3 regions of the Streptomyces sp. NPDC015532 genome follow, and region 2 is predicted to be linked to each of the others. Evidence: riboswitches for the same ligand, from Rfam matches in the RefSeq annotation. Region 2 holds a riboswitch; each other region holds the start of a gene.
What was found. A riboswitch is a leader RNA that binds a small molecule or an ion and turns the genes downstream of it on or off. The one in region 2 is predicted to bind cyclic di-AMP.
Positions count from the first base shown of each region.

Region 1: linked by a shared signal. The riboswitch ahead of ACF07B_RS23960 (NlpC/P60 family protein) and the one ahead of ACF07B_RS17565 (M23 family metallopeptidase) in region 2 are both predicted to bind cyclic di-AMP.
Region 3: linked by a shared signal. The riboswitch ahead of ACF07B_RS14875 (transglycosylase family protein) and the one ahead of ACF07B_RS17565 (M23 family metallopeptidase) in region 2 are both predicted to bind cyclic di-AMP.

Region 1 is NZ_JBIBSY010000008.1:92,850-103,167, forward strand. It holds gene ACF07B_RS23950 (alpha/beta hydrolase) at 107-835, shown strand; gene ACF07B_RS23955 (hypothetical protein) at 846-1,076, opposite strand; cyclic di-AMP (ydaO/yuaA leader) riboswitch at 1,576-1,747, shown strand; gene ACF07B_RS23960 (NlpC/P60 family protein) at 1,755-3,632, shown strand; gene ACF07B_RS23965 (hypothetical protein) at 3,727-4,044, opposite strand; gene ACF07B_RS23970 (PadR family transcriptional regulator) at 4,223-4,753, shown strand; gene ACF07B_RS23975 (DUF2306 domain-containing protein) at 4,838-6,013, shown strand; gene ACF07B_RS23980 (hypothetical protein) at 6,073-6,999, shown strand; gene ACF07B_RS23985 (hypothetical protein) at 7,230-7,922, shown strand; gene ACF07B_RS23990 (PP2C family protein-serine/threonine phosphatase) at 7,989-9,218, opposite strand; gene ACF07B_RS23995 (DUF1996 domain-containing protein) at 9,586-10,318, shown strand, end outside.
Region 2 is NZ_JBIBSY010000005.1:21,068-31,385, reverse strand. It holds gene ACF07B_RS17615 (helix-turn-helix domain-containing protein) at 1-364, shown strand, start outside; gene ACF07B_RS17610 (hypothetical protein) at 561-797, shown strand; gene ACF07B_RS17605 (hypothetical protein) at 794-1,006, shown strand; gene ACF07B_RS17600 (hypothetical protein) at 1,264-1,686, opposite strand; gene ACF07B_RS17595 (hypothetical protein) at 1,679-1,963, opposite strand; gene ribA (GTP cyclohydrolase II) at 2,305-2,967, opposite strand; gene ACF07B_RS17585 (MarR family winged helix-turn-helix transcriptional regulator) at 3,093-3,602, opposite strand; gene ACF07B_RS17580 (dihydrofolate reductase family protein) at 3,683-4,825, shown strand; tRNA gene ACF07B_RS17575 (tRNA-Met) at 4,943-5,016, shown strand; gene ACF07B_RS17570 (PP2C family protein-serine/threonine phosphatase) at 5,304-6,488, shown strand; cyclic di-AMP (ydaO/yuaA leader) riboswitch at 6,795-6,951, shown strand; gene ACF07B_RS17565 (M23 family metallopeptidase) at 6,963-7,994, shown strand; gene ACF07B_RS17560 (aldo/keto reductase) at 8,150-9,094, shown strand; gene ACF07B_RS17555 (PrsW family intramembrane metalloprotease) at 9,185-10,318, opposite strand, start outside.
Region 3 is NZ_JBIBSY010000004.1:92,809-103,126, forward strand. It holds gene eno (phosphopyruvate hydratase) at 1-137, opposite strand, end outside; gene ACF07B_RS14875 (transglycosylase family protein) at 511-1,209, opposite strand; cyclic di-AMP (ydaO/yuaA leader) riboswitch at 1,214-1,407, opposite strand; gene ACF07B_RS14880 (transglycosylase family protein) at 1,591-2,460, opposite strand; gene ACF07B_RS14885 (cytochrome P450) at 2,775-4,046, opposite strand; gene ACF07B_RS14890 (globin domain-containing protein) at 4,249-5,424, shown strand; gene ACF07B_RS14895 (nucleoside triphosphate pyrophosphohydrolase) at 5,504-6,490, opposite strand; gene ACF07B_RS14900 (SurA N-terminal domain-containing protein) at 6,696-7,355, opposite strand; gene ACF07B_RS14905 (glycoside hydrolase domain-containing protein) at 7,588-8,415, opposite strand; gene ACF07B_RS14910 (protein kinase) at 8,605-10,089, opposite strand; gene ACF07B_RS14915 (hypothetical protein) at 10,128-10,318, opposite strand, start outside.

The sequences.
Region 1 (10,318 bases), on a different contig from region 2:
GAGTGCCGGTGGCCGGTGGCCGGTGAGACGATTCCTCCTCACGGTTCGGTGCGAGGCGTGCGGGAGCGCCACGAGGTGGAGAGGTGTCATGCGAGGTTCTGCGCGGATGTCCGCCGATGACGTGTCCCGGTCCGGGGAGACCGACGCCTCCGTGGCGCTGCGGCCGTGTCGCGTCGCCCGTCCGGACGCGGGTCCCGTGCGTGCCGCCGTACTGATCCTTCACGGGGGGACCGCCGACAGCAAGGACCCGCTGCGGCCGTGGAACGCGGCACGCGCCCGGATGCGGCCGTTCGTGCGCTCCGTGACGAGAGCCCTGCCGGACGAGAACGCTTTCGTCGGGCAGGTGCGCTACCGCTACCGGGGGTGGAACGGCGTGGACGCCGACCCCCTCGCCGACGTACTGCGGGCTCTGGACGAACTCACCGATCTGGTGGGGGAGGTGCCGGTCGTGCTCGTGGGCCATTCGATGGGCGGGCGCGCCGCCCTGCGGGCCGCGGCCGCGCCTCAGGTCCGGGCCGTGGTGGCGCTGGCGCCCTGGTGCCCCGAGGGTGAGCCGGTGGCCCACCTCCGGGACAAGCGCGTGATCGTGCTGCACGGTGACCGGGACCGGGTCACCGACCCCGCGGGGTCGTTCGCCCTCGTCCGCCGGGCCGCGGAGGCGGGTGCCTCCGCGAGCGCCGTGCGGGTCGAGGGCGGTGACCACGCGATGCTCCGGCGCGCGCGGACCTGGCACAGGGCCACGGGTGCGACGGTCGCCGCTCTGGTGACCCGGATCGGTGGCGGGCTCGACCCGCTCCCCGCCGAACGACCGGGCGGCGAACCCGACGTTCTCTAGCGGCCGGCCGTCAGGGGGCCGGGGTGTCGAGCCGGTCGTCGGGATCCGGGGTGGGGGAGAAGGAGCGGCGGCCGCCGGACGCCGGCCGCGCGGTGGACGCGGGAAGCGGGGCGCCCGTCGACGGATCCCAGCTGAGGATCCACTCGAAGTCGCGTTGCAGCCGACGGGCCTCGCTTCGCACGAGCCTCGGTATGTCGCCTCGTTCGGAGATCAGTTGGGCATAGATCGGCGCATCGTGCACGTGGGGATCCTCGACTCGCTCTCGTGGTCTGACGTGCTCGACGGTACGGCCGGCGCGTGGCCGCAGCGGTGATCCGGTCAGCTCGGCCAGAACTGGTCAAGGTGTGACCAAACGGTGCCGTCGATGTCGAACGACATGCCAGGGAACGCCAGTTCTGTGCACGCTTTCGACACATCCGGGACGCTTGGGCGGCTGACCGGCGGACCTGGACGGGTCACTCCCCTGTGGTCGGAAGGGAATCGGAGTGGAGCGGGGCGGGCCGGCCGAACGGGATTCCGGGGCGGGGCCGGGACGGTCATCGGGTCCAGGTCGCCCAACATCCTTGCTCAGCGGCCTTTTCGAGCACGGCCCGTGTCCTCACCGTCGCGCTGCGAGGCGATGCGATGAAGGTCACGAAAATGTATCGGACATCTGGGACGTGGATCTTCACATCCGGTGCACAACATGGCTAAGTTGGCGACCGGGCCGCCCGACTCCCTCCGGCGAAGTTCGCCGGGCGGTGCGGCCTCCGCCGAGTCCTGCCCGTCCCCGTGGCGGCTGGAGCCGGGGACCCACCGAACCTGGGGTGAATCGGCCAACTGCCTTTCGGGGCAGGGGTCGTAGGGCATACCTTCCGGAATCGTCCGCCCGAACCCGACAGCTAACCCGGTAGGCGGACGACGGAAGGAGTACTACTCCATGGCGCCGGAACGCACCCCGCCCAGCGGCGAAGAAGTCGCCCGACGGCTCTCGTCCCTCTACGACCAGGCGGAGCTCGCCAGCGGCAACTTCAACGGGACCCGCGCCCTGGCGAACTCCACCCGCAGGCCGGGCCGACGCGGTGCCGGGCAGGGGGGCGAGGTTTCCGATCCCGCCCAGGAAGATCTGATGCGGCAGTTGTACGACGGGGCACGCTCCCGGTTCGGACCCTCGGCTCCCGCCATCCTTCCGGCCGACAGGCAGCAGGCGCGCGGCGGCGAGAGTGCCCGTCCGAGGGAGGGCGCGAAGGGTGCCAGGGGGCCCTCGGCGGAGCTTCCGACGGTGTATCAGCTGGAGCAGATCGTGCGGCCCGTCGCCGAGTTGACCGCGGCCCCGATGCGGGAGCTGACCGCCGGTCCGGCTTCGGAGCCGGCCGCGCGCCCCGTCCTGGAGTTGACCGCGGGTCCGGCGGCCGGTAGCGCCCCGGCGCCCGGAGCCGACACGGCGGGCCGTGCGGCGCTTCCCGCGGGGTCCGTTCCGGAAGCCGCCTCACCGAAGCCCTCGCTGCACGTCAAGAAGCAGACGGCCCGGCGCAAGCTCGCCGCCGCGCAGGAGCTGATGGCGCGGCACGCGGCACGGCAGAGCATGCCCGTCGCGCAGGTTCCGGCGATCGAGTACCGGCCGGTGGAGGAACCCCAGCTCCCGTCCTACCCGTCGGTGGGTCAGACGGGTTCGTTCCCGTCGGTGGGCCAGACCGGATCCTTCCCGTCGGTGGGCCAGACCGGATCCTTCCCGTCGGTGGGTCAGACGGGTTCGTTCCCGTCGGTCGGCCAGACCGGATCCTTCCCGTCGGTGGGTCAGACGGGTTCGTTCCCGTCGGTCGGCCAGGCGGGGTCCTTCCCGTCGGTCGGTCAGACCGGATCCTTCCCCTCGGTGGGTCAGACGGGATCCTTCCCTTTGGTCGGTCAGACCGGCTCGTTCCCGGCGGCCGCTCAGGCACCCGTGTTCCAGGCGGCGCCCCAGCCCGCCCCGTACGAGCCGACGCCCCAGCCCGCGGCACCCCGGCCGGAGCCCATGCCCGCGGTCTTCGATACGGGGTCCATGCCCCGGGCGTACGAGGCGGCGCCGCCGACCGGTGAGTACCGGTCGGTGCTCCTGCCCCTCGGGTACGAGCCGCCGCCCCCGCCCTCCGAGTACACGTCGGTGCTCCTGCCCCTCGCGTACGAGACGCCGGCGCGGCCCAGCGGGTACCAGCCGGCTCCGATGCCTCCGGTGAGTGAGCCGGTGCCGCAGCCTCCGGCGTACGAGCCGGCGCCGGGTCCCGTCGCGTATCAGCCGGCCCCCGCTCCTCCGGCCGGCCCGCCGGCGCCTCCGTCGGCCGACGACGCCTGGCGTCAGGCGCTGCGGCCGGCCGGCGAGCGACAGACGTGGCCCGCCGCTCCAGCGGCCGTCGACACGAACCCCGGGTTCAGTATCGACAGTCTTGTCGCGCCCGCCGCCCCGCCGGTCGTCGGACCCGACAGCAGGGCCGCCGAGGCGGTCGCCTTCGCCCGTGCCCAGATCGGCAGACCGTGCGTGTGGGGAGCGTCCGGACCCGGTTCGTACGACCCCTCCGGGCTCACGCAGGCGTCCTGGAAGAGTGCCGGGGTCATGCTCCCCCGCGCGACGCAGGACCAGGCACAGGTCGGCCCGGCGGTCGCCCTCGGCGCCATGCAGCCGGGTGACCTGGTCTTCTTCCACGCCAACGTGAGTCACGTCGGTCTCTACGTGGGTGACGGCATGATGGTCCACGCTCCGAGTCCCGGAGCGCGGATCGCCGAGGAGTCGGTCGCGTACGCCGGGCAGGCGGCCATCCACAGCGTCGTACGTCCGGTCTGAGCTCCGGTCCGGACGGGGGCGTACCGCCGTCCGGGGCATACCGGCCGCTCGTGCAGTGCCCCCGTCCGCGAGGACGGGGCCCGACGGCACGCCGTCAGAATTCGCTGTCGATGCCCGTGACGGCGGCAGGTCCCAGGGGGGCGTCGTCGGGGGACAGGCCGCTGGACAGGAGTGCGCCGGAGACGAGCCGCACGGCTTCGGCCTCGGCAGCTCTCCGGTCCGCCGCCTCGACCTCCAGCCGGACGGAGAACCGGTTGTCCTCGTCGACGGACAGCAGGCTCAGTTCCTCGCTCTCGCCCAGGTCCGTGTTCTGCGGGTCCTGGGGGCGAAGCCTGCGCTCCACGTCGGCACGGGAGGTGTCGGACAGGCCGTGGACGAACGTCCCGGGAACGGTGATGACGTAGGTGGTCACAGGGGCTCCTAGTGCGGCCGGCGCGTGGGCCTGAAGTGCGGTCGGTTGTGTGATCGCCCGTATACCCCGCATTGTGCCGGGCATCCGGATCTTCTTCGCGTCGGGTGGAGCCGGCCGCGTGGTGCGCGTGCCCGGCGGTGCCTGCCGCCCGGTGATCGTGTGGCGATACGGTCCCCCCATGGCTGACGCTCGGTTGACCACCGCCTCCTATCTCGTCCTCGGCATCATCGACAAGCTGGGCGAGGCCAGCGCGTACGACGTGAAAGGGGAGGCGGCGCGGACGGTCGCGCCCTTCTGGTCGGTGCCGCACGCGCAGGTGTACGCGCAGTGCGACCGTCTCCTCGACGCGGGGATGCTGTCCCAGGTACGGCAGGAGAGCGGCCGCAACCGCAGGGTGCTGACCCTGACGGACCAGGGCAGGACGGCCCTGCGGAGCTGGCTCGACGACCCCGCGTTCGTCCCGGTGGAGGCTCGTGAGCGCGGCATCCTCAAGCTGTGGTTCGGTGGCGAGCCCACCGTGCTCGGCCCCGTACAGCTCGGTGAGCACCGCCGGACGCTCGGCGAGTACGAGGAACTCGCCGAGACCGTCGGGGAATTGCTGACGCGCGGGCAGCGGGACGCGCTGGAGTTCGGAATCCGGTACGAGCGAATGATGATCGACTTCTGGCAATGGGTGCAGCGCCGGGACGAGGACACGACAGACCGTTGACCGCGGCGGCGGACGGCCCTACCGTCTCGATAGTCCAAACGAGACTATCGATGGCCGGGTCGCGGCCACGAGCAGGGAGTCGTCGTGCGTCGTCCGACGGGCACCACCTGGCGCCGCCTCGCCGTCATCGCCGTGTCCGCCGTCTGCGTGGGCTACGCGCCGATCGCGATGACCGAGCTGTGGCCCTACGCGCGCCCCGGCGCCCCGGCGTTGGGTGAGTGGATCCTGGCCCACGTGGTCTCGCCCCGCTACGTGGCCGACGCGCTGGCCACCCGGATCGGGCCGTACCGCCACAGCCTCGTGCCGATGATCGTGCACTCGGTCCTCGGTGGGGTGCTGATGCTGCTGGGCCCCGCCCAGGTGCTCACCGCCGTACGACGGCGCACGCGGCTGCACCGGGGGCTCGGAGTGGTCTTCGCGGTCACCGTGTACGCCTCGATGGCGGGCGCCGGGCTGTACCTGGTGCGCACGGCCCCCGAGGACGCCTTCAGCGGCGGCGCCTTCTGGATCGTGCTCGCGACCATCCTGGTGGGCACCGTGATGAGCGTGACGTTCGGAGTGCTAGCCGCCGTCGGCGGGTTCCCCGACCTGCACCAGCGCTGGATGCTGCTGTGCTACGGCTTCCTGCTGACCGCCCCGCTGCTCCGGTTCGAGTGGGGTGGCCTGCCGCTGATCCTGCCGGGACTGTCCATGGCCGGGATCAACCAGCTGGCCACCATGCACCTGGGCTCCGTCGTCGCGATCGGCGCCCTGATCGCCTCGCGTTCCCTCGACCGGCGCGCGAACGTCGCGGGGGTGTCCGGGTCGTGGGCCCCGCTGCCCGTCCTGGCCCTCGCGCACCTGGCCGGAGCGGCCGCGCTGACCTGGATCGCGCGCGCCCTGCTCGACCACGGGGCGCAGGGGAGGCGGCTCCTGCTCGCCTATCTCCTGCCGTACGCCGTCACGTACGCGGTGATGGCCCTGCGCGCGAGGCGCGCCGGGCGGGAGGGCCGCCTCTGGGCGCGCGAGGAATGGCGCCTGCACTGGGTGGCCCTGTGTCTGGCGCCGGTGCTGTCGGCCGGGGCCGCTCCGCTCTTCGAACGGTCGCTGGGGCTCGACGGGCTCACCGCACTGGCCGCCGGGGCGGCGATCGGCTGCGGCGCGATGGCGTTCACGGCGACCCTGACGGTGAGCGTGCGCGTCATGTACGCACGTGAGGTCCTCAAGAGGGCCGCGCCCGCCCCCGGTTCGGTCACCCGTCTCTCCGCACCGGTCTCGTAACCCTCCTCGCCCCCGACGCGTCCACTCCGTGGCGCCCTACGTCCGGAAACGGAATCCCCATGCCGAACGCATCCGACCCGACCCGGACCGACGACGTCTCCGGGCAGCCGAGGCCCCTCGCGGCGGGCGGAAGGCCGCTGACCGCCGGAGTGGCGATGCTGGCCACCGCGGTCGCCGTGGTCAGCGTCCTGGTCGGCGGTCTGCTGGCGGCCGTGGCCCTCACCGGACACGTCTTCGGTGCGTGGCGCTCCCCCGAGTCGATCACTCCAGGACTGATCGGCGCGGCCATGCTCGGCACCGCGCCCGGACTCTTCGCGGTGAGCCGGGCCCGCGCCTGGCACGAGGTCCGCTCACTCGTCCACCCGCTGGCCGTCGTCCTGGTCGGGCTGTTCGGCGTGAGCCTGCTCAACGCGGGGCAGCTGTACATCGCCCGGGGCGGCTCCATCGTCCCGGTGCTGTTCAGCCTCGGCTGGCTCTTCGTGCTCGGCGCCCTGTGCGTGTGCGCCCTGATCGCGCTGGCCTGGCAGTACCTCGCCCCCGCCCGGCCGCCCGGCCCGCGCGGTGCGCCGCTGCCCGGCTGGTCGAAACCGGCGCTGGCCGTGCTCGGTTCGGCGTGGCTCGGTATCGGCACGGGCCTGCTCGTCCGGCCCGGCTTCTGGGCCGGCTTCGTGCCGTGGAGCGTCGACCGCCCCGACGCGCAGGCGCTCGGGGTCTGGGCGCTGGCCCTCGGTGTCGGCGTCCTCGGCGCTCTCGCCGAGGACGACCTCGGCCGTACGGGCCCGGCGCTGATCGCCCTGCCCGGGACCGCGGTCGCCGTGAGCGTCGTGCTGGCCTGCCGCGCCGCCACCGTCGACTGGTCCTCGGGTCCTGCCCTCTGCCTCGTGCCCATGGTGGCCGGGCTCCTGCTGGCCGGTCTCAGCGGGCGCGTCCTGCTGGCGCGGTCCTCGGCGGTGCGACCCCCGCGGAACCCCGCCACCGAGGGCTGAGGAAGCCGACTGCGCACGGAATCGGCCTATTTGACGCACTGTCACCAGGATGCCCGGATCGTCTTCGCTCCCGGGCGGTTCCGGCCGGATCTTCCCGGACCCTCGCTGCCGACTCCCGGAAACGTTGTCCACGCCATCTGTTCCGGACCGGGGCAGGGCCGCGGTGCCCGCCCGGACGGCAGGATACGAGGCGTCGACCGACGAGGAACGTTGCCGGGGGTGGTACGCGTATGCGCGGGTGGCGTCGTCCTGGGCCCGTCCAGGAGCCGGACCTGACGGCGTACGTGCGGAGCACGGTGTGGGGGCCCGCGGAGTTCGTCGGATGGCCGCCCCGGTGGCTGATGGGGGAGGGCATCGTCGCCGGGGTACTCGGTGTCGGATCGATCGTCGGCGCCGGAGTCCTGGGAGACCGGACCGGAGTGCCGGTACTGGCCAGCGGTGAGGCGGGACTCGGGTGCGCCGGGATCCTCGTCCTGCACCTGGTTCTCCAGCGGGCTGGGCGGGCGCTGGTCGGCATCGTCGCGGCCCTCGGCGTGTGTCTCGCCCTCCAGGCCCCGCAGGCCGCGGCGGACGTGGTGCCGGCGGACGGCGAGCGGGTGGCACCCATGATCGTCACATCCGTCGACGGCGGCGGGAAGGAGGGCGAGGGCCGCACCCGCTACCTGTGCTCGGTGGTCGCCCGGGACGGCGCCCCGCTCAAGGTCCGCGTGGGGCGCGGATGCGGGCGGACGACCCGGCCGGGGGACGTGCTCGCCGTCGTCTACGACCCCGAGGGACGGATGCCGCCACGCGCCCTGGCCGCGGGACCGGTGCCGACGGGGCCGCTGCGCGCCCTGGCCGCCCTGGCCGCGGCCCTCCTCGCCGCCTGCGTGCTCGCGGTCGTCCGCTCCCACCGGCTCACCCCGGTGGCCCCCACCGGCTGACGCCGTCCGGCGGCCACCGCCGTGGGGCGGCCGTCGGGGCCTGGAACCGTCCCTCACCGGGCGGGCTCACAGCGGGAGGATCACCAGCGCCGTGTCGTCCGTGACCCCGCCGGGCGGGAGCAGGTCCGACAGCAGCGCGTCGGCGAGGACCTCGGGCTCGGCCCCCCGGTGGTGGGTCAGCGCGGCGGCGAGCCGTCCGAGGCCCACGTCGATGTCCTCGGTACGCCGCTCGATCAGACCGTCGGTGTACAGGACCAGGGTGTCGCCCGCGACGAAGTCCGTCTCGGCCTCGGGGCGCTCCACGTGCTCCGGCCGGGCTCCCAGCGGCGGGTCGGTCGCCCCGTCCAGGAACTCCACTCTCCCGTCGCCGCGCAGGAGAGCCGGCGGAGGATGTCCCGCGCTGCTGTACGTGATCGTGTTGCTCTCCCAGTCGATCCAGGCCGTCACCGCCGTGGTGGACTCGGCGCCCTCGACGGAACGCGCGTACAGCCCGAGCACCTCGAGTGCGCGCGCGGGACCGGGGGCGGCCCGGGACGCGGCACTGAGGGCACTGCGCAACTGGCCCATGACACAGGCGGCGGACAGACCGTGGCCCACGACATCGCCCACCGCGATGGCCATCCGGTCGCCGTCCAGTGCCACCAGGTCGTACCAGTCCCCGCACACGTTCAGGGAACTCGTGGCCGGCTGGTAGCGCATCGCGGCATGGTGCGTCACCACCTGGTTCGGTGAGGGCAGCAGCGCGTCCTGGAGCGCGACGGCGACCTCCCGTTCACGGGCGTGGGCGCGCCGCAGGCGCTCGTTCACCTCCTGCAGCTCCCGGGCGCGCGTGTACAGCTCGGCCTCCAGCACCGGGGTCCGGTCACCCGGTGCGAGCCCGCCGCGGGCGCGGATGAGTTCGGTGACCTCCTCCACCCGGTGGACCAGCAGCGCCACCGTGCCGTCCGCGTGGAGCACCGGGGCGTTGACCGGGCTCCAGTACCGCTCCTCCCAGACACCCGGCCGGTCCAGCGACTCCACGTCGTACCGCTGGAGGGCCATGGTGTCGCGCTCCCCGGACTCCACCACCCGGCGCAGGGACGCCTCCAGGTTCCGCATCCCGGTGGACGCGGGGTCGCCGGGACGGTCGGGAAAGACGTCGAAGAGGTACCGGCCGACCAGTTGCTCCCGGGAGCGCCCGGAGTTGCTCAGGTAGTCCTCGTTGGCGTCCACGAAGACCAGGTCCGGGGTGAGCAGCGCGACCATGCCGGGCAGCGCGTGGAAGACACCGCCGAAGTCGATCTCCGCTCCCGCCACCGGTTCACCGCCTCACGCCGCTGCCCTGGCCGTGCCCACGGTGAAACGCGGCGGAGCACCCTGCCCTGTTCCACCGGCCCGGGCCATGACCGGGGCCCCAGTCCAGGGCGTACCTGTGGTGCAGTGCTCCCATCAGGCCATCGGTCCGCGTCCGGTGCAACCGCAGGGGTGTGCGGGCCGCGCCCGCCGGCGCCCGGTCCGTCCGGGAGCGAGCGGGTCCTCCGGCCTTCACCGAAGCGCCCTGGGGCAGTTGCTCCATACGGGGTCACTGTGAATTCTGGAGGCGGCTGAACACAACGCGACCCGCGTGCGTATAGGGCCGGGGGATTTCCATGCCGAGCCGACCACGACGCGTAGGAGCACCACCTTGGGACGCAACACGCGCAGACGCCCAACGGGCGCACGCCGCGCGACCTCTGCAGCAATCGCACTGATACTGGGCGGAGGCGGACTCGTAGGAGTCAACGTCTACGCATCGGCGAGCGAGACCGGCGCGACGGACGCGAACGTCCTGTCCGCCGGGTCCGCCACCATCGACTGCCCTGACGTCGGCGAACAGTTGAAGACGGTTCCGGACGCCGCGAAGGAGGGCGTCGACAAGGAACTCGCGGACCTGGACCAGCAGATCGCCGAGGCGTACCGCCAACTCCAGGCGCAAGCCGACCAGATGCAGCAGAACGGCGACAGCGGCGCCGACGCGATCATGAATCCGCTGAAGGAGAAGCGGTCCGCGTCGATCGGCCGCATCGTGGCCGCGATCGATGCCGCGGGCGACCCGCCGAGCGGGCTCGACGGTTTCGCGGCCTGCACACTGCGCCCCTCCGGCAACCAGCCCGGCACCGGGGCGGACACGGGCCAGAGCGCCGCGCCGCAGGACCAGAACAGCGCGTCACCGAGCGCCGGCGCGTCTCAGGACCCGGGCGGCCAGCAGGGAGGCGCCGCACCGGCCGGCAACGGCCCGGTGGCCGCCGACTACGCGGACATCAAGTCGGTCCAGCCCAACGTGGCGAACCCGCAGCCCCAGGCCGACGCCTCCCGGGGCGAGTTCGTCTCCAGCTGTGGAGTGAACGCCAACGGCCTGTTCAACTCGGACAACGTGA
Region 2 (10,318 bases):
GTACCAGCCGGGCAAGCTGTTCCGCGTGCTGATCTGGGAAGCGGCCTTGCACGTCGTCGTCGGTACTGGCGAGGAGATGGCCGGCCAACTCGACCGCCTGGTCGGTCTGATCGGCATGTCCACCGTCGAGCTTGGCATCGTTCCGCTCGGCGCGAGGATGCCCATCACGCCGAAGCATGGGTTCTGGATCTTCGATGAGGAACGCGTCGTCGTTGAGACCGTCAACACCGAGTTGCAGTACGACTCCGCCGATGACCTCGCACTGTACGGGCGCGTGTGGGACCACCTCGCCGAGACCGCGGCGTACGGGGCCAAGGCGCACCGGTTGATCGCCCGCGCCCGAAGCACGGTTGCAGCAACCTGAGCAACCGGCCTCAACCCACGTAGGGGCCCGCGCAATCCGGCGCAATCAGCCCGACAGGCCCGGTGTCTGCTTCCTACCGTCCCCACATGACCAGACGCACACCCACGCCGCGCATCAAGACCGGCACGAGGATGCGAGTTGTGCTCGCGGGCGACGCTCGTGACGAGGGGCGAGTCATGAGACGGAAGACCCCGCCATGCCTTCACCTCTAACCGTCGAAACGCTGTGCTCGGCCATCGAGCAGGCGACCGGCGACGTGGCCACCGTGAGTCGCCGCGGCGGGTACGTCCGCGTCTACGTGGCCGCGCCACAGGCTGACGACGCGCTCCGAGACCTGCTTGACGTCCTGCTCACTGCGGACGCCTGGGGGAGCAGCGACGGCACGGGACAGCTCCGCATGTGGGCCGCCCTGGTCACGAGGGGCGAGTCATGAGCCCGCGTCCGACGATCCCGCCGGCCGACACGCTGACGTACGCGCAGCATCAGGGATGGGCGTGCGTCTACTGCGGCACGTCACTCCAGGACGGGGCCGTGAGCGTAGGGCGCGCGTTCGCTCAGCTCTCCGAAGGGCACGCGCTCGACATCGAGGTCTACGCCTGCAAGGTCCCGTGCATCCGGCCGAAGAAGAGGCGGGCGCGATGACTGCCGGGGTCCTCATCTGCTGCCGGTGCGACTTCTCGATTCAGCCGGGCGAGCGAGCAGCGAAGCATGTGCACGACCGGCCGACGGGCGTCCCGCTGGTCGAGTACAGCCATGCCAACGGGTGCTCTCCATATCCCCTGCTCGCGGTGTTGAGGAGCACCAAGAGCAGGGCGGGGTAGCGCTGGCCGTTCCATCCAGTCGCGCCCCGCATGGGACGACCCCCGAGACGCCGGCATCGGGGGCCGTCCTGTTACTTCCTACGCCTTCTCGATCGTCTTCCTGTTGTCGCCCGCCGCGTAGGGCCACAACTGGACCACCCGAACCCGCGGCGCCATACCTGGCGGATAGAGCTGGAACTTCCACGCTCCCCGGTACGCCAGAGCGATCGTCGCCAGGGCGAATTCCACGGCCTCTTGCGGGCTCTGGCCGGCCTTCTCGAACACCGCGAGATGCGCGCCCATGGCGTCGGTCATCTCGATCATGGCGGCGCTCACCGGCCGCTTACCCAACGCCTCATCGGGAACCGCCGGGGCGTCTGTCGTGGTCGACACGGCTTCCATGTCCCTGCGCGCGGTATGACGGGATACCCCCAGCTCAGCTGCTATCTCCGTCGAATTCTTGCCCGCGTCGACGAGGTGGCGCACCAACACCTGGCGCAGCTCGCGAGACAGCTCAACCACGGCTCACGTCCCCGTTCCGAGACGCCACGCAGATCACGCCCTCGCGCTTCCTCTGTTCCGTCGTCGCCTCCTCGGCGAGCCTGGCGCGAAGGTAGTCGGCGTTCCAACCGATGTCCGCCGGGTCCTCGGCGAGCGCGGCCGTGGCAACCGTGCGGGCATGGGCGGCGCGGTCCAGGATCCGCCGGTCGTAGTCAGGGGTGTCATAGGGCAAGGTGATGGCGTCGAGGACAACCGCGAGCAACTCGCGCACGGCACCGTCCGGGATACGGTCTGGCATAGGTCTGGGCTCCTTGATCAGAAGGGGTTCGGATCAAGGCCCCGCCCGGCGTTGCAGTCGCCGAGGCGGGGCCGACGTCGTGTCGGCGGCGCGGTGGTCACGTGGTCACACGAGTGGTCACGGACGGGCTGAAGAGGGCCGACACGGGGCGGTATCAAGCGGCGGAGCCCTAAGCCGCTGACCTGCATGGGAAGCAAGAAACGTCACCGGGCATCACCCGGCGGCATGTCTGAACCTGAACTTTTAATCCATTGGTTGTGGGTTCGAGTCCCACAGGGTCTACGGAAGAGCCCCCGGTTCAGAGCGATCTGAGCCGGGGGCTTGTTTCGTTCCGCGGGCTGTCAGCCGGCCGTGAGTCCCGTGAGTCCCGTGAGTTCCGTGCGCTCCGTGAGTTCCTGCAGCGGCAGCGTGTGCTGGGTCTGGAGGACCTTGGCGCGGAGGTAGCGGACGTTGTGGGCGGTGGTGAAGACGCCCGTCGGGACACGGCGGGAGACCGTGATGCCGAGCTCGCGGAGCTGTTCGGCCTTGTCCGGGTTGTTGGAGAGCAGGTCCAGGGAGTCGATGCCGAGGGCCCGGAGCATCTGGGCGGCCGCGGTGTAGTCGCGGTCGTCCTCGGGCAGACCGAGGGCCGCGTTGGCCGCGTAGGTGTCCAGGCCCTGGTCCTGGAGGGCGTACGCGTCGAGCTTGTTGTAGAGGCCGATGCCGCGGCCCTCCTGGCGCAGGTACAGCAGGACGCCGCCGCGGTCCGCGATCTGTTCCACCGCCTCGCGCAGCTGGGGTCCGCAGTCGCAGCGGGCCGAGCCGAACACATCGCCGGTCAGGCACTCGGAGTGCAGTCGCACCAGCGGGTTCGGGCCGGGTTCGCCGAGGACGACGGCCAGGTGCTCCTTGCCGTCGTCGAGGCCGTGGAAGGTCACGAGCTGGGCGTCGACGGAGTAGCCGTCGCCGAAGCGCAGGGGTACGCGGACGCGGGTGCGCACGGTGGCGGTGGGGTGGTCGCGCATGGAGTCTCTCCGTCCGGCGGGTTCGTACGGGGCTGTGTGCTTCAGATTTGAAGCACAGCCACGGAACGAGACACTACATCTGCTTCAAACTTCAAGCAATGGGGTTCACGCCCCCCTCGAGCGCCTCACGAGGAGCAGGAACGCCGCCGCCAGGGCAGATCTTCCCCGGGCGCCCCGGAATCCCCGCCCTGGATCGCCCGGGTGATGGTTCCGCAGATCTCGTCCAGCTGCCGCACCTGCTCGGGGGTCAGATGGTCGAAGATCGCCGTCCGCACCGTCTCGACGTGCCCCGGCGCGACCCGCTCCAGGAGGGCCATGCCCTCGTCGGTGAGGACGGCCATGTGCCCGCGCCGGTCGGTGGGGCAGCCCTCCCGGCGTACGGTGCCGTCCTTCTCCAGCCGGGTCACGGCGTACGTCAGACGGCTGCGGGTGATCTTCTGGGCCTCGGCGAGGTCGGTCATCCGCAGCCTCCGCTCCGGAGCCTCGGACAACTTGGCCAGGATGGAGTAGTAAAGGTGGGGCATCCCCGCCTCCGCCTGGAGCCGGCGGTCGATGGCGTCCTCCAGGAGGGAGCTCGCGGAGAGGTACGAGCGCCAGGCGCGCTGTTCGGCGGCGGTGAGCCAGCGGGTCGTCATGAGACCAGTCTAGGTATTGTTTAAAACTTGAACCACTGCGCTCGAATCGCCGCGCGCGTGCGACCGGAGGAAGCGTCCCGATGCCCCGTCCCTACGTCCTGCTGTCCGCCGCCGTCTCTCTCGACGGCTTCCTGGACGACACCGGCCCCGAGCGGCTGCTGCTCTCGGGCCCGGCCGACTTCGACCGGGTCGACGAGGTGCGGGCGTCCAGCGACGCGATCCTGGTGGGCGCCGGCACCCTGCGCACGGACAATCCGCGGCTTCTGGTCAACTCCGCCGAACGGCGCGCGGCCCGTGTCGCCGGCGGCCGCCCCGCATACCCCCTGAAGGTCACCGTCACCGGTTCCGGCGAGCTCGACCCGGGGGCCCAGTTCTGGCACACGGGCGGCGAGAAGGTGGTCTACACGACGGACGAGGGCGCGCCGCGGGCGTCCGCCCTGCTGAAGGGCATCGTCGGCGTGGACGTCGTCCCGACCGGCCCCGCACTCGACTGGCGTGTGCTCCTGGAACACCTTCACGACGTACGGGGGGTGCGCCGCCTCATGGTCGAAGGGGGCGGCAAGGTCCACACCCAGCTCGTGCGCGAGGAGCTCGCCGACGAACTGCAGCTCGCCGTCGCCCCCCTCTTCGTCGGGCAGCCGGACGCGCCGCGGCTGTTCGGGACCGGGCGGTACCCCCAGGGCCGGATGCGGCTGGTGGAGACGCGGCCCGTCGGCGACGTCGTCCTCATCCGCTACGTCCCCACCGCGCCCGGCACCGGCTCGCGCGCCTCCGCCGCGGACCGGCGGTGGTTGGAGCTCGCCTGTGAGCTGGCGGAGCTGTGCCCGCCCTCGAAGACCGCGTTCAGCGTGGGCGCCGTCGTGGTCGCGGCCGACGGGACCGAGCTGGCCCGGGGCCACTCCCGCGAGGGCGGCGATCCCGTCGTGCACGCCGAGGAGGCCGCCCTCGCCAAGATCGGCCCGGCCGATCCCCGGCTGGCCGCCGCCACCGTCTACAGCAGCCTCGAACCGTGCGCCCACCGCGCCTCCCGGCCCGCGCCGTGCGCCCGGCTCATCCTGGACGCCGGTGTGCGGCGGGTCGTCACCGCCTGGCGCGAGCCCGACACGTTCGTCAGGGACGCCGACGGCAACGGGCTCCTCGCCGCCGCGGGCGCCGAGGTCGCCGTCCTTCCCGAGTACGCGGACCGCGCCGAGGCCCCCAACCGGCATCTGACGGCGAGGTAGAAGCAGGGGAGAAGCCGGGCAGCGGCAGGGGAGAGGCCGGGTGCCCGCGCCGCTGGAGGGGCGGGCTTGAACGGGTGTGCTTCGGGTCCCGCGGATGGCGTACACTGGTTTCAACGACGCGGGGTGGAGCAGCTCGGTAGCTCGCTGGGCTCATAACCCAGAGGTCGCAGGTTCAAATCCTGTCCCCGCTACTGAAGGCCAAGGGCCGGAACTCGGATTCACGAGTTCCGGCCCTTGGTGTTTGTCCCGACCGGTTCCGCCGACCGCGCCGAGTCCTTTTCCCGGCTTCTTCCGGCTTCCTCCGGCTCCTTTCACCTTCCTTTGGCCGCTTTCGCGTTCTTCGGGCCGCGGTTCCCCGGAGCCGGTCCCGGTTCGCGTGGTTCTCCGTGCCGGTCCCGGTCCGCTCCGGCGGGCGGTGTCCTCCCCCGGTCGGGTCACACAGGTCGCCCGCCGCCCCCGCACCGGGTCTTCTGGACAGGTGGGGCAGCCAGGAGGTGAGCGGCGGACCGGACAGCCTCGTGACCGGGCCGGCCGGCTGTCCCGCGAGCCCGGGAGCGTCCCGCCCCCCGGTCCGGCGACGGGAGCGGCCCCGCGCGGGATCGCGCGCGCACGCGCCTTCGTCCGGACCCTGCCCGTGCTGTTCGTCGCCGCCGGGGTCGTCTACGACTACCTCACCCCCTCGGAATTCACCGCGACCCCCCTGTTCGCGGCCGCGCCCCTGGTCGCCGCACCCCTCTACTCGCTGCGCGGAACCGTTCTCGCCGGCGTCCTCGCCGTCGCCGCGGTGCTCGCGACCCACTCCGTCCTCGGCATCGTCCTTCAGGTCGACGCCGTCACCGAGGTGGTCACCGTCGCGATGGCCTCGGTCCTCGCCGTCCTCATCAACACCGTCGTCCGGCGCGGCGACGAGCGGCTCGCCTCCGTCCGGGAGATCGCCGAGTTCGCGCAGCGGGCCGTGCTGCCCGAGCCCGAGGAGCGGATCGCCGGACTGGAGGTCGCGGCCCGGTACGAGGCGGCGCAGGAGGACGCCTTCATCGGCGGGGACCTGTACGCCGTGCAGGACTCCCCGCACGGCGTACGGCTGGTCGTCGGGGACGTACGGGGGAAGGGGATGACCGCGGTGGCCACCGTCGCGACGGTGGTCGGGGCGTTCCGGGAGGCGGCCGAGCGGGAGGCGACCCTGGAGGGCGTCGCGGAGCGCCTGGAGCGGGCGCTGACGCGCGCGGGCACCCGCCGCGACAGCGTCGACGCGGCCGAGGGGTTCACGACCGCCGTCCTCGCCGAGATCCCGCACGGCGAGGACGCCGTACGCGTCGTCAACCGCGGCCATCCGCCGCCCCTGCTGCTGCGTCCCGACGGCACGCTCCTCACGCTCTCCGCCGAATCCTTCGCGCTGCCCCTCGGGATGAGTGAACTGGGCGGCCTGCCCGCGCCGACGGTGCGGGAGGGATTCCCCCGCGGGGCGACGCTGCTGCTGCACACCGACGGACTGTCCGAGGCCCGTGACGCGCGGGGGGAGTTCTTCGATCCGGCCGGCTGGCTGGCCGGACGGGTCTTTCCGGGTCCCGACGCACTGCTGGCCGCCCTCTACGAGGCGGCCCTCCGGCACACGGGCGGCGCGCTGACGGACGACCTGGCGCTGCTCGCCGTCCGGCGCCCGTGACGGGTGCCCGCCGAGCGAAGTCGCGCGTCGCCCGGGAGGTCTTCCGCCCCCCCCGGGCGACGGCTTTTCCGGGCTCGGTCACGAACGGTGAGCGTACGGTGTCCCTCCGCCTAGCATCTGACTGGCCATCAGAGAAACCCGTGTCGACACCATGAGGTCAACTCGCCCGTTTTTCATCGTTCATGACCCCAAAGTCCTGGCCAAGAGCCGTTAATGATCAGTCGGAACAGCTTGGAATTCGGTGCCTGGGTCTATTAACGTTCGATAACGCAGCGCGGTCGTTACAGCCGTCACAAGAGGTGGCTCCGTGCGCACGCGCCGAATCCCGCAAGGGAACCGGGGAACCAACTCGTGGGGTGAATCGAGCGTATTCCGCCGTGGAAGCACGGTGGCCGTACGCGCGTAGGAGACCTTCCTGCTCCGAACCCGTCAGCTAACCCGGTAGGCGGCAAGGAAGGAAAGGAGTGCGCCCACGTGGCGTCCAACCGGCCCGCTCAGCCAACCTCGTTCACGCCGAACGAAACACACACCTTCGGCTACGGCAAGGACGAGGGACCCTGGGAGGAGTGGAATCCCACCGCGGATTCCGTCGCTCCCGTCCGCGGCCGGCACCGCACGGGCAAGCAGCGCGGCGGAGGTCTCGCCCGCAGCTCCACGGTTCTCGGCGTCGGCGTCATAGCCGCCGTCGGAGCGGGTGGTATCGCCAGCGCCGCTCCGGGCAAGCCGCCCGTCTCGATCTCGCTGCCCGACCTGTCGTCGGTCACCGATTCGGCGAGGGCGCTGATATCGGACGGCGGGTCCAGCACTCCCAAGGGCTCCACGACCCCGCTCACCAGCGCCGGTCTGACCACCGCCGACGCGGCCCAGGGCGCCACCGCCGGTGAGGCGCTGCGCGACCGCATCATGCAGCAGGCCCAGTCGCAGCAGAACCAGGCCGACACCGCCACGCAGCAGGCCGCCCAGACGGCCGCCGCGAAGAAGGCCGTCGCGCTCGCCGCCAAGCAGCAGGACGAAGCCGAGGCCAAGGCCGACGCGGTGAAGGAGAAGGCGGAGGAAGCGGCCAAGGCGAAGGCCGAGCAGGAGCGCCTCGCCGAGCTCGCCAAGAGCTACTCGCTGCCGACGTCCTCGTACACGCTGACCTCGACCTTCGGCGAGGCCGGTGCCCTGTGGTCCTCCGGCTACCACACCGGACTCGACTTCGCGGCGCCCACCGGCACGCTCATCAAGGCGGTCCACAGCGGCACCATCACCGAGGCCGGCTGGGCCGGATCGTACGGCTACCGCACGATCCTCACCCTCGACGACGGTACGGAGCTGTGGTTCTGCCACCAGTCGTCCATCAGCGTCAGCGTGGGCCAGAAGGTCGCCACGGGTGATGTCATCGGGCGGGTGGGCGCGACGGGCAATGTCACCGGGGCGCACCTGCACCTCGAAGTGCACCCCGGCGGCGCCGCCACCGGCATCGACCCGATGGCGTGGCTCCAGAGCAAGGGCCTCAACCCCTGATTTCCGATCTCCGGCAGCCCTGACGTCAACCCCCCCGACGTCAGGGCTGTTGGTCGTCCGGGGCACGGACGCCCGGCACGCGGCGGCCCGGGACACGCAGGCCCGCCCAGGTGATTGCGGAATACATCCATCCGGGAACGGCGTTGACCCCTTACATGACTTCTCTTCGCAAGCTCGGTGCGTCCGACCTCGAGGTCTTCCCGCTCTCCCTCGGGGGCAACGTCTTCGGCTGGACGGCCGACGAGACCCGGTCCTTCGCCGTGCTCGACGCCTACGCCGCCGCCGGCGGCAACTTCCTCGACACGGCCGACTCCTACTCCGCCTGGATCGAGGGCAACGAGGGCGGCGAGTCGGAGACCATCATCGGCAAGTGGCTGAGGACCCGCGGCAACCGCGAGGACATCGTGGTCGCCACCAAGGTCAGCCAGCACCCCGCGTACCCGGGTCTGTCCGGCGCCAACATCAAGGCGGCTGCCGACGCGTCGCTGCGCCGCCTGGGCACCGACCACATCGACCTCTACTACACGCACTTCGACAAGCCGGAGGTGCCGGTCGACGAGATCATCGGCGCCCTCGACGAGCTGGTGAAGGCGGGCAAGGTGCGGCACATCGCCGCCTCCAACATCTCCCCGGAGCGGCTTCAGGAGTCCCTGGAGTTCTCCGACCGCGAGGGCCTCGCGCGCTACGTCGCGCTTCAGCCGCACTACAACCTGGTCTCGCGCGACACCTACGAGGGGCCCCTCCAGGAGGTCGCCTCCCGGGCCGGTCTGGCCGCCGTCCCGTACTTCGCGCTCGCCTCCGGTTTCCTCACCGGCAAGTACCGCCCCGGAACGACGGTCGACTCGGCCCGGGCCGCGGGCGCCGCCAAGCACCTCGGCACGGAACGCGGGCCGCGGGTCCTCGCCGCCCTCGACGAGATCGCCGCGGCCCACGGCGTCGCGGTCCCGACCGTCGCGCTCGCCTGGCTGGCCGCACAGCCGACGGTCGCCGCGCCCATCGCCTCCGCCCGCACCGTGGAGCAGCTCCCGGCCCTGCTGGGGGTCGCGGAACTGGTGCTGACGGACGAGGAACTGACGCGCTTGACGCAGGCGTCGGCGTAACGGCCGGAGCACCGGTACGCGGGACCGGTGGACACCACCGGTCCCGCGTGGCGCCGCATGATCCCAACGGCGGGGGCTGCCGGACACGGCCTAGGAGCGGTACGGGTTGTACGCGGGGTACGGGGCCGGTGCGGACGCCTGTGCCGGCGGGCCGTAGGGCCGGGCCGGCGGGACCATGCGGCCGTACCCGGGGGCCGGCCAGGGCGGCGGCGCGGGCAGCGGTGCCGTGGCGCGGGCCGCGTAGGCGAGGGCCGGCCGGGCGATCTCCCGGCGGCGCCACAGCTCGTCGAGCAACTCGCGCTCCCGTACGACGAAGTCGGCGCCCGCGCGGCCCCGCCGCCCCCGGTGGCGCAGGAACGCCAGCGAGGTCGCGTACGCCTCGTACTCCGCCACCGAGCGTGCCGCGCCCTTCCCGAAGTGGTGGCCCGCGTACTCGCGCGCGAGCTGCCGCGCCCGCATCGAGCCGAGGACCCACGGCTCGGCCGCGCCCAGCCAGCCGGCGGCGGTGTACACGGGCAGTTCGGCGCGCACGGTCCGCAGCTCGCGCTGCCGGGTCCAGACGACGAGCCAGGTCAGCAGCCCGAACGCGGGCACCATGAACGCCGCGTACACACCGAAGAAGCCGAACCGGCCGAAGCCGGCCGAGCCGTTCCAGATCGCGTGCATGCCCATCGCGAGCAGCAGTCCGGTGAGGGGCAGCAGCACCCGGCGCGCGTGCTGGCGTTCGGCGGACAGTGCCGCGACGCCGAAGCCGATGCCGGTCAGCACGGTGAACAGCGGGTGCGCGAAGGGCGACATCACCACCCGGACGAAGAACGTCGCCGCGGTGACCGAGGCGATCCCGCTCTCCCCGCTGAGCTGGTCGGTGCCGAACGCGGTGCCGAGATAGAGGATGTTCTCGGTGAAGGCGAAGCCGGTGGCGGTGACCCCGGCGATGACGACACCGTCGACGATCCCCGTGAAGTCCCGTCTGCGGAAGAGGAACACGAGCAGGACGGCCGCCGCCTTCGCCGACTCCTCGACGACGGGCGCTATGACGGTCGCGCCGAGCGTGTCGGCGCCGGAGGGATCCGCGGTCGTCATGGCGATCCAGCGGGTCGCGAAGCTGTTGGCGACGATCGCGATGAGCGCGGCCGCGCAGGCGCCCCAGGCGAAGGAGAAGAACAGGTTCCGCCAGGGGCCCGGTTCGACCCGGTCCAGCCACCGGAAGGCGGCTATGAGCAG
Region 3 (10,318 bases), on a different contig from region 2:
CCGGTGGAGGCGCCGGACGGAACGGCGGCACGACCCGTGCTGCCGTCGTCGAGGCCGACCTCGACCTCGACCGTGGGGTTGCCTCGGGAGTCCAGGATTTCCCGGGCTACGACGACGTCGATGGACGGCACGAGCATCTCCTTATTGGGATGTGACGCGGGTACGCAGGACTCGGCAGCCCTGCGGGATGAGCCTAACCGGCCCACGGGGATCGGCCAGCCGATCGACCACCCCTTGAGCGGAACCGAGCGTACACATTGTTCCTGAACGGAACAAAAAAGGAAATGAAAAACCCCGCTCCGGCGCGTGCGGGGGAACACGCGCCGGAGCGGGGAGCCCGTGGGGACGGGGACCCTCACCGGGCCTTTCCCAAAAAGACCCGGTTCGGAAGGGGAACTGTCGTGCGTCTCGTACGCGAGCCGGAATCCGGCCCGGGAGCGAGCGCGCGCCGCCCGAGAGATGGTCGCCCTCCGCCGAAGGCGACCACACGGCACCGGCGCGCCGCGGCACTCAGCGCAGGTGCAGCTGCTGGCCCGGGTAGATGAAGTCGGCGTCGGCGACGATGTCCTTGTTCAGCTTGAACAGCTTCTGCCAGCCGCCCTTGACGTGCTTCTTCTCGGCGATCGAGCTGAGGGTGTCGCCCTTGACGACCTTGTACTCGCCGTCACCCTTCTTGACCTTCTTGCCGGTCGGGGTGGTGACGGTCTTCTGGGCGGCGGGGCGCTCCGCGGAACGGGAGGCGGGCTGCTCCGTCGTCCGGGTGGCGGGGGCGCTCTGCGAGCCGCTGGACGTGGAGGGGGCCGAGGGGGCCGCCGGGGCGGAGCCGCCGCCGTACGCGGCGCTCGACAGGCCCACGCCGCAGGTCGGCCAGGCGCCCTTGCCCTGTCCGGCGAGGACCTTCTCGCCGATGGCGATCTGCTGCGACTTCGAGGCCTGGTCGGCGGTGGAGGCGTAGGCGGTGCCGCCGTACGCGGCCCAGGTGGAGGACGAGAACTGGAGTCCGCCGTAGTAGCCGTTGCCGGTGTTGATCGACCAGTTGCCGCCGGCCTCGCACTGGGCGACGGCGTCCCACTCGGAGGCGGTGGCGGCGGAGGCGTTGCCGGCCGCCATCAGCGGAGCGGCGATGGCGACGCCGGTGACACCGGCGAGCGTGGCGACGCGGGTGGCCTTGTTCGGGCGGCGGTGCTTGCCCTTGCTGGAGAACAGCATGGAGAGATCCCCTCACCGACGCCTGCGAGGTGAGCTGTCGGGTTCGGGCCGGTTGAGTTGCCCGGCCGCGTTCCTTCGGTCCTGTCTCCAGGACGTCCGGCACGCGGCTTCACCCCAAGCCGTTCCCGGGTGTCTCTCAACTCCCGGGCCCGGCACTTACCTTGGGTCCCCCGCTCCTGCCTACGGCGCATGACGCGACGACTGTTCCCGTACGGCCGCTGGCAGGATTCGGCGTTGCGACCGTCGGAGCCCGCTGTGGCGAGCGGTCACGACCGTAAGCAGTCGATCGCCGGAAATTCAAAGACGATCAGGGCTTCTGAGACCCATCTCTCACTTGCGCCAAATGGGACATTCCACAGCGAACCATGACGCGAACTCCCGCTACTTTTGCACCGTTTCGGCCGTGTCCGCAATGCTCCGACCAGGTACGACGAGGCCGGGACCGCTGTCGGTCGGCGCCGTGTCCGCGGCGGGCAGGTCGGCCCAGCCGCCGTCGAGGCCCAGCTCGTCGGAAACCTTCCAGAGGTTGTCGATGACGTCCGCGACGTACGCGGTGTCCTCGGCGGCGCTCGCGGCATGCCGCCCGGCGGTGCTGTCGGCGCGGCCGGTCGCGCTCTCCGCGGCATCCCCGCCGCGGTGCCGCCCGGTGCCGGTGCTCGGGGCGTCGGAGGGGCTCGAAGAAGCCTCCTTCTGGCCCGGCTTGGCCGATTCGCCACCCTTGCCGGTCGCCGTGTCCGAGCCGTCGGAGCTCTGCGAGGCGCTGGGCTCCGCGGTACTGCCGGCCGCGTCCGAGGAGTCATCAGAACCGGACGAAGCAGACGAATCATCCGAAGGTGACGCACTGGGCGCCGTCGCCAGGCCGGACGAAACATACGAACCGGACTCGTCCTCGCCGTTCGAGGAATCGCCGGCCACGCCCGTGTCGACGCTGACGCCGGCCGAGTCCTTGCTGAGACCCGAGAGCGGCCCACAGGTCGGCCAGGCCGCGAGGCCCTTGGCGGCGAGCACCTTCTCGGCGACGGCTATCTGCTGCGAGCGGCTGGCCTGGTCCGCCCTCGGGGCGTAGTCGAGGCCGCCGTGCGCCTCCCAGTTCTCCTGGTCGAGCTGAAGGCCGCCGTAGTACCCGTTGCTCTGGTCGGCGCTCCACGCGCCACCGCTCTCGCACTGTGCCACCCGGTCCCAGGTGGTTCCGTCGGCCGCACTCGCGCTCGCCGCCGCGAGCAGCGGGATGACGATCGCCGATCCGGTCACCCCTGCGGCGACGATGAGTGCCGGGGCCTGACGAGGGCGACGGTGACGGCCGTTCCCGGAGAGCATACGAAGGCCTTTCGAGTGACAGCGGGGAATACCGCGGCCCCTGTGAACCAAGAAGCGCAGGCGCCGCGTTGATGGGTGAAGGTAGTCGCACTCGAACGCTGGTTACAAGTCGATGCAGTACAGATCACGCGAAGATCACAGATTTGATGGAGCATCATGTTCCGCTAGCCGCAAGGGCACTCCTTCCGGTATGCGGAAGAACCCCTTCGGCGAGGATGCCGAAGGGTCACCGATGGGCCGGTCCAGGCCTATTTGACCGGGGTGAACTCCACCGGAAGTGTGCGCAATCCACGCATAATGAGACCTCCACGCCAGCGCAAATCGGCCGATTCTCCGGCGAGTTGGATGTCCGGCAGTCGGCCGAGGAGCGTACCGAGCGCGGTCTGGCCCTCCAGCCGGGCGAGCGGCGCGCCCAGGCAGTAGTGGATGCCGTGGCCGTAGCCCAAGTGCTGAAGGTCACGTCGTGCGAGATCGAGCGTGTCCGGCTGTTCGAAACGTTCGGGGTCACGGTCCGCGGCCGCGAGCACCACGAGCACGGGGTCGCCGGCCGCGATGTCCTGCCCGCCGATCCGCACGTCCTCGGTGGCGAACCGCCAGGTGGCCAGTTCCACGGGGCCGTCGTAGCGCAGGAGTTCCTCGACACCCGTCTCCAGCAGCCCGTGCTCCCCGGCCGCGAGGGAGGCCTGGAGACGCTCCCGCTGCCCGGGATGGGTGAGCAGGGCGTGCATCCCGTTCCCGATGAGATTGACCGTGGTCTCGAACCCGGCGAAGAGCAGGATGAAGGCCATGGCGGCGGCCTCGTTCTCGGTGAGGTGCTCGCCGTGGTCGGAGGCGCGGATGAGCCCGGAGATGAGGTCCTCGCCCGGTGCGGGCTCCGCGGTCAGCGCCTCACGCTTGCGGTGGATGAGCTCGGCGAGATACGCGCGCATCTTCTTCACGGACCGGGCGACCCCGCCCCTCGGCCCGCCGCCGTGCCGGATCATCATGCCCGCCCAGTCCCGGAAGTCGTCCTGGTCCTCGCGCGGGACGCCGAGCAGGTCGCAGATGGCGTAGATGGGGAGCGGGAAGGCGAACTCGTGGATGAGGTCCGCGGAACCCCGGGCCGCGAACCCGGCGATGAGCTGATCCGTCAGCTCCTGCACCCGCGGGGCGAACTCGGCCACGCGCCGCGGCGTGAACGCCTTGCTGACGAGCCGCCGCAGCCGGGTGTGGTCCGGCGGGTCGATGTTCAGCAGATGCGTCATGAGCTCGGCCTTGCGCTCCCCGGGGATCCCGGTCCGGCCCCTCGCGTGCGCGGGCTCGTCGTGATGCGCGGGATTCTTGGACAGCCGCTGGTCGGCGAGCGTCTGTCTGGCGTCGGCGTACCGCGTGACGAGCCAGGCCTCCACCCCGCTGGGCAGCCGGGTGCGGTGCACGGGCGCGTTCTCCCTGAGCCAGGCGTAGGCCGGGTAGGGGTCGGTGGCGAACTCCCAGGTGAAGAGTTCGGGGGCGGCGCTGGCGGAGGCTTCGTACTCGGTCACTCCTCGACCGTATCCGCAGGAGGCGGCGCCCCCCGGCCGCCCGGCGACCGGACGCCCCCCGTCGCGCGCGGCGGCGCGGAGAGCCCCTGCCGCCCGGTTCGCCCCGGACCGTCCGGACATGGCCGGCTGTTTGACCTCGGCGCCCGGCACCTTCCTACTTCCTGCCGTGGACCCCGAAATACTCAGATCCAGCTTCGCGGTCGTGGAACGACGGGCCGAGTTCGCGGTCAAGTACTTCTACTCGCACCTCTTCCGCCACAACCCGGAGCTCCGCGCGCTGTTCCCGGCGGATCTCGCCCGGGACATGGAACGGCAGCGGGACCGGCTCTTCGCGGCGCTCACCTTCGTGATGGACAGGCTGGAGGATCCGGACCTGCCCCGGTATCTGCGGAGTCTGGGCCGCGACCACCGCAAGTACCTGACCCGGCCCGGGCACTACGCGGCCGTGGGGGAGAGTCTGATCGCCGCGTTCGCGGTCGTCGCGGGCTCGGCCTGGAGCCCCGAGACCGAGAAGGCCTGGACCGCCGCGTACGGGGTGATCGCCCAGTGCATGCTGGAGGGCGCCGGTGAGGCCCGGCATCACGGCGAGCCGCTCTGGTGGGACGCCGAGGTCGTCTCCCTCACCCGGCACGGCGACGACCTCGCCGTCCTCACCCTGCGGCCTCGGCAACGGCTCACCTACTCCCCCGGTCAGTACGTCAGTGTCTGCGTGCCCCATCTGCCTCGGGTCTGGCGCCCCTACTCCCTCGCCAACGCGCCGCGCGCCGACCGCACCGTCGACCTCCACGTCAGCCGCGTCGAGGGCGGCACGCTCTCCACGGCCCTCGTCCGGCGGACCCGGGTGGGCGACGTGCTGCGGCTGGGCCCGCCCGGCGGCGCCCTCACCCTGCGGACGCCCACCGACCGGCCCCTCACGCTGATCGCGGCCGGCACGGGCTGGGCACCGGTGAAGGCCCTGCTGGAACAGCTCGACGCCGCCCACGAGGCCCGTCTGTTCCTCGTGGCCCGCGACATCGCGCACCTCTACGGACGGCCGGCCGTCGAACGCCTGCGCGCCACGCTCCCCCGGCTGGCCGTCACCTACATCACCCCGGCGCCCGGCCGCCCCAAGGTCCAGGCGACCGAACGACTGCTCACCGCGCTGGGCAACCGGGCCGGCTGGGCCCGGCACGACGTCTATCTCGCCGGTCCGCCCGATCTCGTCGAGGAGACCGGCGACGCGCTTCGCGCTCTCGGAACACCGGCCGACCGGGTCTTCCACGACCCGCTGCCGCCGACCGGGGAGAGCCGACCCCGCCCGGTGGGCGCGGCCCAGTGGCTTCTCGACCGCCCCCCGCCCGCCTGGCACAACCCGGCGGGCCGCAGCCCCGGACCGTGACCCGGACCGACGGGCCGCGCCCCGGGCCTCGCCTCACCCCGGACCCGACCCGGGTGCCGTCACCCCGGCGGGGAGCCCGTCAGCCCGCCCCGCCGCTCTCCTCCACCCTGCGGATCGCGTCGCGGTACGTCCGTGCCGCCGCGCGCAGCGCCGCCTCGGGGTCGACGCCCTCGGCCTCGGCACGGACGGCCATCGCCAGCAGTTCGTATCCGACGCCCTCGCCCTCGGGCAGCGGAACGTCGAGTCCCGCCGCGCGCGCCCGGGACGACAGCTTGGCCGACAGGGCCAGGCCCGCCTGGCCGAGCGGGACGCCCTCGGTGACGGAGGTGCGCCGCTTCTCCACGGCCTTGGTGCGCAGCCAGTGCTCCTTGACCTCCTCGGGCGTCGTGGCCGTCTCGTCGCCGAAGACGTGCGGGTGCCGGTGGATCAGCTTGGCGACGATGCCGCCGGCCACGTCGTCGATCGAGAACGGAGCCTCCGTGTCGTCCTCGGCGATCCGGGAGTGGAACACGACCTGGAGCAGGACGTCGCCGAGTTCCTCCCGCAGTTCGTCCCGGTCACCCTCCTCGATGGCCTCGACCAGTTCGTACGCCTCCTCCAGGCCGTACTTCGCCAGGCCCTCGTGCGTCTGCCGGGAGGACCAGGGGCACTCGGCGCGGATGCGGTCCATCACCTGGACGAGGTCGAGCAGACGCGCGCCCGGCAGGTCGTACGAGGCGGGCAGCAGTTCCAGGTCCGGCATCCGTATGCGGCCGGAACCCGCCAGGCGGGCCAGACCGTCGGTGAGCCGGGGTTCGCCCTCGCCGGTGGCGACGACGACCACCGAGTGGCCGCCGGCGCACGCGTCGACCAGTTCCCGCGCGGTCGGTGACTCCTCGTCGACCCCGATGCCCGCCTCGCGCAGATACGGCACCTGCGGGTGCGCGCCGTCCGAGCACAGCACCCGGTCCGCGCCGTGCAGCGCCTGCCAGGCCGGCCAGGACAGCAGGCCGGGCGCCACGCGGTGGCTGGTGGTGAGCAGGACGATGCGGCCGGGATCGGCGGCGCCCGTGCCGTCGGCGGTCACATCGGCCGCGGTCCGCTCGCCGCCCTGAGCGGCCCCCGTCGGTTCACTGGTTGCGTTCACCCCTCGAACGTAACCCACGCCGCCGACACCCCCGGAGTTGTCCACAGGCCCCGGGGACGCGGGTGTCCACAGGGCCCGGCGACGCTGGTGCCCCCGGGCTCCGGCGACGCGGAGGCCCGCAGATCCGCGGACCCGCGGCGACGGCCTAAGCGGGCTGCGGGGTCGGCGCCGCGGAGACCTCACGCACCCACGGCGTCTTCGCGTCGACGCGGCTGCTCTTCTGGACGTCCCAGGTGCCGTACCGCGGGTTCAGGTCGACATGGAGCTGCTTGGAGGCGGTGGACATCGCCTTCCAGAAGGCTGCCTTGCCGTCGGTGGTGTTCATGTCGACGCCGAGCGCGGCGGCGAGCTTGCGGGCCTCGATCTCGGTGCGCAGGCTGTCGTCGAGGCGCTTGGGCGCCACGCCGTAGTTCGACAGCCAGGCCGTCTCCAGCGCCTTCGGGCCGCCCGCCTGCTGTTCGAGCGCCGATCGCATCTGCTGCGAGTCCTTGCGGGTGACCTTCACGCCGGCGTTCTCGGCCGCCCGGTCCAGCACCCGGTCCAGGACCATGCTGTGCAGGGTGTCGCGGGTGAGGGTGCCGGTGCTCGCGACGACCTGCGCGTACTGGGCGTCGTCCTTGCTGGCGGCCCGCTGCGCCGAGCGCACCTCGTCGACCCGGCCCTCCAGCTGCGCGACGGTGATGCGGCTGTCGCCGACGACGGCCGCCGCGCCCGGATGGGCATCGCTGCCGCACCCGGTGAGCACAGGGGCCGCGGCGACGATCGCGGCGGAGAGGACGAGCGCGGTGCGACGGCGGCGGTGCAAGGAAGCCTCCCGAGGAGATTGTGCGACGGTGCACAAAGTCTTGCGGTGATCGATGGTAGGCAGTGGCCAGCCTCTCGGCCAGCCATTCGACCAACGATTCACGACGACTTCAGGCACCGCCGGCGGTTCCCCGCCTCGCGGAACGGCCACGGTCCGCCCGTACGAGTGACCAGGACCGGCCGGGAATCCGGCCGGCCGGGCGTCTCCGTCCCCTCCCGCGACCGTCCGCGCGTCAGCCGGTGATGGCGACCGGCGCGTCCCAGGCGTCGCGGTCCACGGTGATCGTGACGCCGCCGATGGTCTCCTTGCTGTTGACCATGTACTGGTGGGCGCGGCTGTGGCCGGTGAACTGGGTGGCGCCCCACGGCCAGTCGGTGGTCGTGGTGTTCTTCTTGTCCCACAGCGCGTACCAGAGGTTGCCCGGCAGGTCCGTCCTGTCGGCCGCGGTCGCGACGGCCTTGGCGCTGGAGCTGGTGAAGCCGTAGTACCCGGAGCGGTACGTCTTGGCGCGCAGGGCCTTGTCGAAGGAGCGCACGTACGTCAGCACGGCGTCGTTGCACGCCTTGTTCGTGATGTCGTAGGACTCCATGTCGAGGTAGACCGGGCTGCCGGCCTTCATCCCCAGGGCGGAGGCCTTGGCGACCGCGTCCGCTCCGTCGGCCGCGCCGAGCGACGCCGCGGTCGCGGCGGTGATCTTCTCGGGGCTGCTCCCGGTCTGGCAGGACGGCTGGGCGCCGACGTACAGCGGGATGAGCTTCCAGCCCAGCGTGCTGACCGACTTGACCCAGGACGCGGTGAGGTTGGGCTGGGCGCATCCGCGGTTCTTGCCGCCGATGTACACGGCGGCGGCTCCGTAGAAGCCGGTGTGCCAGGCCTTCATCGCGGTGAGCGAGGGCGCCGCGCAGGTGTCGAAGGCACGGCCCGTGTAGGTCTTCTGGGCGGGCCAGGTCGTGGCGGCCATGGAGGTCTGCGCGGCGACACCGGCGCCGGCGACGACGGCGGCACCGGCCACCCCCCAGGCGATGTACCGGCGCTTCCTCGACTGACGATGGTCGGACATGTGAACCCACCCCTGGTTGTGCCGGTGGTGCCGGCCGGTTGTGCGATGACAGCGCGCGCGGCGCGCGGCGAGGCGCGCGCGGCAGGAAACAGGCGCAACCTAACCAGCCGCGCATGCCTGTTCGGGAAAGAAAGCCCCTCGGGAGTCACAAGATCCTCTCAGGGCACGGCAAAAAGACCAGGACCGGGCCTAGCCACGTACCTGGCCCAGCCACTGCAATGTCCGCCGGATCTCGGCCGCGAGCGGGTGTCCGGGGCCGTGCAGCCGCTCCACGTCGTGCAGCAGCCGGGCCAGTGTGTCGCGGGCGGCGGCGTGGTCGCCGAGCGCCAGCAGCAGGTGGCCGATGCGGCGCCGGACGTCGAAGGCGAGTTCCGGGTCGTCGGCCACGTACTGGTTCTCGTAGTACGGCAGCAGCGCGCGGTACTCGGCGAGCGCCGCCGCCGGGTCGCCCAACTGCTCCAGGCACTGGGCGGATTCGTAGCGATGGCGCAGGGACTGGGGGTCGGCCGGGCCGGCCTCGGCGGCGCGCTCGTCGGCGAGGCGGCGCAGTTCGGGCAGCGCGCGCCGGTACTGGCCGTCGTCCATGAGCGTGGCCGCGTACTGCTTGCGCAGGGTGCGGACGACCGGGGAGTGCTCGCCGTGCTGCCGTGCGGCGGTGGGCAGGATCGCGCCGAGGACGTCGACGGCCTGGGTGATGCGGCCCTCGCCCAGAAGGCGCTTCACCTCGTCGACGGCACCGGCGACATCGGTCTTCCCGGCGGCCCGCGCGACGGGGGCGGGCCGGGGCGCGGGCGTGCGCGCGCGGTCCGGCCAGGGGGCGTGCGGGCGCAGGAAGGGGCGTGTGGGGTCCAGTGGCGCCCCGGTGGGGGTTCCGCGCGCGGGCAGCAGCGGCACCAGGTGCTCGTACACCTCCTGCGCGGAGGCGGGCCGGTGCTGCGGGTCCTTCGCGAGCAGGCGCAGGACCAGGCCCTCCAGCGCCTCGGGGATCTCGGGGCGCAGCCGGCGTACGGGCAGCGGCGGTTCGTACAGGTGCCGGTGCAGCACGCCGAGCGCCGTCGAGCCCGTGAACGGCACGTCGCCGCTGAGGAGTTCGTGCATCAGCACACCGAGCGCGTACAGGTCGGTGTACGGGCCCACCGCGCCGCCCATCGCCTGCTCGGGGGCCATGTAGGCGGGTGAGCCGATGGGGGAGCCGGTGTGCGTGAGGCGGGTCGTGTCGGTGTCCATGACGGAGGCGACGCCGAGGTCGAGGACGGTCACCGTGCCGTCCTGCTTCACCATCACATTGCGCGGCTTGAGGTCGCGGTGGACGATCGGCACGGAGTGCACGGCGCTCAGCACGGCGCACAGTTGCGCGGCGACCGCGACCGACCACGGCCACGGGTAGGGGTCGTGTTCGGCGAGGTGATCGGAGAGGTCGGCGCCGTCGACGTACTGCATGACGAGGAACAGCTCCTCGCCCTCGCTGCCCGCGTCGTGCACGGTGACCAGGCCGGGGTGGTCGACCTGGGCGGTCACCCGGCACTCGCGCGCGAAGCGGCGGCGCAGGTCGTCGGCCTCCTGGCCGACGACCTTGTCGGGACGCAGCAGCTTCACCGCGACGCGCCGGTCGAGCCGCTGGTCGTAGGCCGTCCAGACCTGGCCCATGCCGCCCTGCCCGATGAGCGTGGCCAGTTCGTACCGCCCGGCGACGACGCGTCCGGCCTCCGCGGTCACCGTCCGCCCTCGTGGTCGCCCTCGCGCCGGTCCCCGTGCCGGCGCAGGTAGTCGCTGAGTTCGTCGAGCTCGGCGCGCACCTGGTCGATCCGCGCGGGCGTGGCGCGCCGCGGCGGGGTCTGGGGCATCGGCGTGCTCGGCGGGTACGCCTGCGGGACGGGAGGCTGCGGTCCGAGGACACCGGGGT